Regions from separate parts of the Bacillus songklensis genome, predicted to be linked through region 2. Evidence: a T-box and tRNA genes for the amino acid it is inferred to sense, from the RefSeq annotation. Region 2 holds a T-box; the other holds one or more tRNA genes.
What was found. The T-box of region 2 lies ahead of pheS (phenylalanine--tRNA ligase subunit alpha). A T-box ahead of a tRNA ligase gene usually reads a tRNA of that ligase, here a tRNA-Phe.
Positions count from the first base shown of each region.

Region 1 (3,391 bases), on a different contig from region 2:
CCGCATCTTCTATTGGATCTTCTGGATCTGGATCTGTATCATTTTCATCATCTTTAAACATGTTATCATCTTCATCAACGCCAGGTGCGTTATCATTATTACCATTGTTACCATTGTTGTCATTATTACCATTGTTGTCATTATTACCATTGTTGTCATTGACATCATTGTTATCTTCTGGAGGCGGCTCCTGATCACCGTTACAGCCCACCATCAACATGGCAGATAACAATGTACCTATTAACATGAGAAACCATTTTTTATTCATGGTCATTCTCCTTTCTTCATGTATGTATGACCTCTAGGTCTTTGCTTATCATTCCCCATATGTATGGAATTATGAGTGACTTTTCCAAAAAAATTCCCTAGGAGAAACAAAAATAAAGATACCTCCAAATTAATATCAGAAGGTATCTCCGAAAGGAAAACCATGAAATTTCAGTTTCTCATGCTTTAATTAGTTTGTTCATTCTCTATTAAATATATTCTGATTGTATAGGATTGAATGACTGATTCTATACTTCATTAGAAATCAATCTCTTCATTACCAGTCTCAATACATCACGTTTTTTTAAAAATTATGCTTCTTGTTCCACTGACCTCCATTAGTGAAAGAAAACGTTTCATAAAAAAACTCCTCTTGCTGCGGTTCAAGAGGAGTTGACATGGGACGGATTATCTACAACAAAAAAGAGGATTGAAAAAATGAACTCTCTTTTTGAAGTAGGTCATATAAAAATATTTCTAGATGGGCCTAAATGGACTCGAACCATCGACCTCACGCTTATCAGGCGTGCGCTCTAACCAGCTGAGCTATAGGCCCGTAATGGAGCGGGTGATGAGAATCGAACTCACGACATCAGCTTGGAAGGCTGAGGTTTTACCACTAAACTACACCCGCAAATTTCACTTTATGGGGCGATTGATGGGAATCGAACCCACGAATGCCAGAGCCACAATCTGGTGCGTTAACCACTTCGCCACAACCGCCATGGTGGAGGGGGACGGATTCGAACCGCCGAACCCTGAGGGAGCGGATTTACAGTCCGCCGCGTTTAGCCACTTCGCTACCCCTCCGTTGTTTGCTTTGTCCAGCTATGGCTCCTAATCTTTCGGTCGTCTCACTTCTGTCCATGAAACCAAAGAACGGTTTCCGGGTCAGAAGCTCCAACGCCTCTCAAGATTAAACAGGCGCCTTCGCTTTTCTTATAATGGTGCCGGCGAGAGGACTTGAACCCCCAACCTACTGATTACAAGTCAGTTGCTCTACCAATTGAGCTACACCGGCTAAATAGTGGTGGCTCGGGACGGAATCGAACCGCCGACACAAGGATTTTCAGTCCTTTGCTCTACCAACTGAGCTACCGAGCCTTTTTATAAATGGCGGAGGAAGAGGGATTCGAACCCCCGCGGGCTTTGACACCCCTGTCGGTTTTCAAGACCGATCCCTTCAGCCGGACTTGGGTATTCCTCCGTTATTTTATAATTTAGTGAGTATAAAATAAAAATGGCTCCACAGGCAGGATTCGAACCTGCGACCAATCGGTTAACAGCCGATTGCTCTACCACTGAGCTACTGTGGAATGATTTGAAATGGTGGAGCCTAGCGGGATCGAACCGCTGACCTCCTGCGTGCAAAGCAGGCGCTCTCCCAGCTGAGCTAAGGCCCCATGATTATTTAATGAACGGTCGGGAAGAAAGGATTCAAACCTGCTGCGATCCCATGGTCCCAAACCATGTGCTCTATACCAAGCTAAGCTACTTCCGTTATTATGTGTGAATTCTTTCACTACGGCTGTTTCACTTCTTCTGTTGAGACTGTCGTCTCTTCCGCCAGAAGCTCCAACATCCTATCGGTTTAAGCGGGCTTTCTCCGCTTTTCTTAAATATGGCGCGCCCGACAGGAGTCGAACCCATAACCTTCTGATCCGTAGTCAGACGCTCTATCCAATTGAGCTACGGGCGCATGATTAAAATGGTGAGCCATGAAGGACTCGAACCTTCGACCCTCTGATTAAAAGTCAGATGCTCTACCGACTGAGCTAATGGCTCATCAATGAATAATGAATGGCTGGGCTAGCTGGATTCGAACCAACGCATGACGGAGTCAAAGTCCGTTGCCTTACCGCTTGGCTATAGCCCAATATAATGGTGGAGGATGACGGGATCGAACCGCCGACCCCCTGCTTGTAAGGCAGGTGCTCTCCCAGCTGAGCTAATCCTCCGATGCACAGGATGTGCAAGTGCAGACGTTGCGGCAGGACGTCGCGAACTTAGTCTGCCATCCTTTAGATGACCCGTACGGGATTCGAACCCGTGTTACCGCCGTGAAAGGGCGGTGTCTTAACCACTTGACCAACGGGCCAGATAAAAACCCCTAATCATTGCTAAGAAGCGACTTTTACATAATATCAATTGAAAAAATAAAAGTCAATAACTTCTTTTCTTTTTTTTCTTTTCGTCGTATTAAATCGACGCTTTATTATATTAATATTATTTTCTATTAAAGTCAATTCCCCTAAAAAAATTAACATTATATCTTGTTGATAGTAAACATTGTACGGTTCCCACGCAATAATTCACATAATTGTTAAATTATTGATGTTTCAAAATGACAGAATTGTTTTGTTATTTAGGTAAGTCATGGTTAGATTGATTTCATATAAAAGAAAGAAGTGTTATTATGAATCGTAAATATAAAAAATCATTTGAAGAGCTAGTGCAAGAGAATAAACAAGAATTACTTAATGATAAACAAGCACTAGAAAAAATTGAAAAGCGTATAGAAAAACGCCAAAGGGACTCTTAAACCATTAAACAAGAGAGAACATTCTAAAACGAATCGTGTAATAGAAAAATAGTAGGTACTAGAACCTATTAACGTTCCAGAAACAATCATTCCTTTGACATTTAGGGTAATGCCCAATTCCAATTTCGACTTCTCATTGTTGGCAAATTGCACAAGTGAGGATAAAACAACGTCACAAACGGCTACTGGTTTTTGAGGTTTTTCCATATTTTCCAACTCCTATTTACAATATATACCTTAATATATCCATAAAAGTTTTAAAAATCTTCATTATGGGTTTTATAAAGAGATTGTCTTTAATATTTCATATCATCAGGTACCATTTGTCCTTCTGCAATGAAATCTTTGCTTGGTTTGATATCACCTTTCCTTTAATGTAACTTTGTAAGTTTACTCTCTAGTTCTTCAACGCGTTCCTTCAGTTTTTACACAAACACTGAAAGGTGAAGTAACAGAGATCGTGATATCTCTCAATTTTAAAAATTCTAGAAGATTTCTAATAAAAAATACATATAAACTATTTTTATATGTATTTTTTCACGTTGTCGAAAAACCCGAAAGGTCTCCCCACAACCTGAAGGC
Region 1 is NZ_JBHRZT010000052.1:533,679-537,069, reverse strand. Features, by position in the region: gene ACFOU2_RS14020 (hypothetical protein) at 1-268, opposite strand, end outside; tRNA gene ACFOU2_RS14015 (tRNA-Ile) at 750-823, opposite strand; tRNA gene ACFOU2_RS14010 (tRNA-Gly) at 828-901, opposite strand; tRNA gene ACFOU2_RS14005 (tRNA-His) at 915-990, opposite strand; tRNA gene ACFOU2_RS14000 (tRNA-Tyr) at 993-1,077, opposite strand; tRNA gene ACFOU2_RS13995 (tRNA-Thr) at 1,213-1,288, opposite strand; tRNA gene ACFOU2_RS13990 (tRNA-Phe) at 1,296-1,371, opposite strand; tRNA gene ACFOU2_RS13985 (tRNA-Ser) at 1,382-1,474, opposite strand; tRNA gene ACFOU2_RS13980 (tRNA-Asn) at 1,509-1,583, opposite strand; tRNA gene ACFOU2_RS13975 (tRNA-Ala) at 1,595-1,670, opposite strand; tRNA gene ACFOU2_RS13970 (tRNA-Arg) at 1,890-1,966, opposite strand; tRNA gene ACFOU2_RS13965 (tRNA-Lys) at 1,977-2,052, opposite strand; tRNA gene ACFOU2_RS13960 (tRNA-Gln) at 2,069-2,143, opposite strand; tRNA gene ACFOU2_RS13955 (tRNA-Val) at 2,150-2,225, opposite strand; tRNA gene ACFOU2_RS13950 (tRNA-Glu) at 2,294-2,365, opposite strand; gene ACFOU2_RS13945 (FbpB family small basic protein) at 2,684-2,809, shown strand.
Region 1: it encodes a tRNA-Phe, which carries the amino acid that the T-box ahead of pheS (phenylalanine--tRNA ligase subunit alpha) is inferred to sense. The anticodon was not compared.

Region 2 (3,391 bases):
AGTCATTTTCAGATTTTCGAGAGACTCAAGGGGTCTCCCGAAAATTCGAAAGAAGAGGCTGTCCCCAAGTTTGTAACTTCTGGGCAGCCTCTTCTTAATGTTTAATTCTTTTGTCAGTTATTTGTAATATGCTATTTATTGCCCAAGCCTTTTTCTAACGTTGAAAGCATTTCGTGTTTATCTTCTTCATTGGAGTTTTTCCAGATCACTTCAAATAAAACTCCTAAACCTGGAAGCATTTTTTCTTCACCGCTTTGAATGGCATCAATGATCGTCGCTTCGAGTTCTTGTTGTGTATTCCCTGCAACATTTGATATAACAGCATTTCGTAAATTCAAGCTCATGTTTAGTCACCTCGATTGTTATGTAGAATCTCACTATTATTGTTAGTCTTATGGGTATTTTATATGTAAACAGAATTGAGATATAATGATAACAGTTTAAAAAAAGGGGACAGAATGGTGAAAAGAATTGATTCAGTTAAAAATCCACAAGTGAAGATGTGGAAGAAACTACATACTAAAAAGGAACGCGATAAAACGGGATTGTTTTTAATTGAAGGTTATCATTTGGTGGAAGAAGCCTTGAGGACGAAACAAGTGGTGAAAGAATTGATTGTGTCAGAGAATGTGGATATCCCTTCTGCATGGAATGTAGACAATGTTTCTATTACCATCGTAAGTGATGAAATCATGAAAATGATATCTGATACGGAAACGCCCCAGGGAATCGCGGCATTATGTTATCAACAACACAACGAGTTACCGGCAGATGCACAAAAAGTGTTGTTGCTTGATTCCATTCAGGATCCGGGAAACCTCGGAACGATCATTCGGACAGCAGATGCTGCCGGCGTTCAACTTGTTGTAGTGGGAACGGGGAGTGTAGACTTGTACAATAGTAAGGTTATCCGCTCAACACAAGGGGCAATTTTCCATTTGCCAATTACTAAAGGGAACCTCCAGGACATTATTCCTGTCTTAAAAGAGCAAGGTGTTCCAATTTACGGAACCTCCTTGGAGAATGGTCGTCCTTATACGGAGGTTCCACCAGTGGGTTCGTTTGTTCTGTTAGTCGGCAATGAAGGAAATGGTGTGGAGGAGCAGTTGTTAGCACAAACAAACGAAAATTTGTACATTCCGATTTATGGAAAAAGTGAATCGCTTAATGTAGCGGTCGCAACCGGAATTTTACTGTATTATTTACGCGGGATGTAGTTGCAACATCGTTTCTTTTTCCATATAATAAAGTGAAACAAAATGAATTACATATGAAAAAGCGTAGACAGAGAAGAGTAGCTTATCGCTCGCCATCCAGGGAGGAAATGCCGTGACTGAAAGCATTTTTATGGTCAGAATAAGTGAATTCACCTCAAGAGCTGACACTTGGACCATCAGTAGATGTAAAGGTGCTCCGGTTTAAACCGTTATGTAGATGAAGTTGTACGGCATATATATGTTTGTCGTAAATAAGGGTGGTACCGCGATCAAACCTCGTCCCTTTTTGGGAGGAGGTTTTTTTATTTAAGCTTAAGAAATTTTGGCTTACCACAGTGTCCAGCTCCAGCGCCCAGCCCCTCGAGCCGCTTCGGTCCAGCCGGTGAAGTCAAAGAACGGCTTCACCTTCTGGCCTCCGACGTACAGGATGTACTGGTGCCGACGTTGCCGCAGGACGTGTCGCTTTTAGTCGGCCGGCGCTTGTCGGGGCTGACCAAGGCGCTTGCGCTTTTCTTATCATAAAAAGATGGATGATATAAAGGAGGATTTTTAGCATGAAAGAACGTTTACAAGAGCTGCAGCAGGAAGCAATCGTAAAAATTGAATCGGCAAACGACTTAAAAGAGCTGAACGATGTTCGTGTCGCTTATCTTGGAAAGAAAGGCCCGATTACAGAAGTATTGCGCGGAATGGGGAAATTATCTGCTGAAGAACGTCCTGTAATGGGAGCATTGGCAAACGAAGTACGCGAAGCGATCGCTTCAAGTCTTGAAGCGAAGCAAGCGTTACTAGAGGAGGCAGAAGTGGAGCGTAAGCTGGCGTCTGAAACGATTGATGTCACACTTCCAGGCCGTCCGGTAAAGGTGGGAAATCATCATCCGCTAACAGCGGTTATCGAAGAGATTGAAGATTTATTTTTAAGAATGGGCTATTGTATTGCCGAAGGTCCTGAAGTAGAAAAAGACTACTATAACTTTGAGGCGTTGAACTTGCCAAAAGGCCACCCGGCACGTGATATGCAAGATTCTTTCTACATTACGGAGGAAATTTTACTCCGTACGCACACATCACCTGTACAGGCACGTACGATGGAAAAAAATCAAGGTAAAGGACCAATCAAAATTATTTGCCCTGGTAAAGTATATCGCCGTGACAATGACGATGCGACACACTCACATCAATTTACTCAAATTGAAGGCCTTGTTATTGATGAAAACATTCGTATGAGTGATCTAAAGGGGACGCTTGAGGTATTTGCCAAAAAAATGTTTGGTGAAGAGCGTGAAATCCGTCTTCGCCCAAGTTTCTTCCCGTTCACAGAGCCATCTGTTGAGGTAGACGTTTCTTGCCACAAATGCGGCGGGCATGGCTGCAACGTATGTAAAGGGACTGGCTGGATCGAAATTTTAGGTGCTGGCATGGTGCATCCGAACGTGCTTGAAATGGCGGGTTATGATTCTAAGAAATATCAAGGTTTTGCTTTTGGTATGGGTCCAGAGCGTATTGCTATGCTAAAGTACGGTGTCGATGATATCCGTCATTTCTATACAAACGATGTACGTTTCTTACAACAATTTAAACGAGCGTAAAGGGAGGATCTGCACATGTTTGTGTCATATCGTTGGTTACAAGAGTATGTAGATTTAACAGGGATTTCAGCTAGTGACTTGGCTGAAAAAATTACAAGAAGTGGAATTGAAGTTGAAAACGTGGAAGAATTAGGAGAAGGCATCAGCGGAGTAGTAGTGGGACATGTCGTGGAACGTGAGCAGCATCCGAATGCTGATAAGCTAAACAAATGCTTAGTAGATCTCGGTGAAGGCGAGCCTGTTCAAATTATTTGCGGCGCACCGAACGTAGCACAGGGACAAAAAGTAGCTGTAGCTAAAGTGGGTGCTGTGTTACCTGGCAATTTCAAAATCAAACGTGCCAAGCTTCGCGGTGAAGAATCAAATGGTATGATCTGTTCACTTCAGGAGCTCGGCATTGAAGGAAAGTTTGTAGCAAAAGAATATCAAGAAGGGATTTTTGTGTTTCCGAGCGATGTAGAAGTAGGTTCAGATGCGCTTGAGCTATTAAACTTACATGACGAAGTGCTGGAGCTTGGGCTAACTCCGAACCGTTCCGATGCCTTAAGCATGCTGGGGGTTGCCCATGAAGTAGCGGCAATTCTG
Region 2 is NZ_JBHRZT010000020.1:679,294-682,684, reverse strand. Features, by position in the region: gene sspI (small acid-soluble spore protein SspI) at 132-344, opposite strand; gene ACFOU2_RS06445 (TrmH family RNA methyltransferase) at 459-1,217, shown strand; T-box leader at 1,273-1,504, shown strand; gene pheS (phenylalanine--tRNA ligase subunit alpha) at 1,772-2,806, shown strand; gene pheT (phenylalanine--tRNA ligase subunit beta) at 2,822-3,391, shown strand, end outside.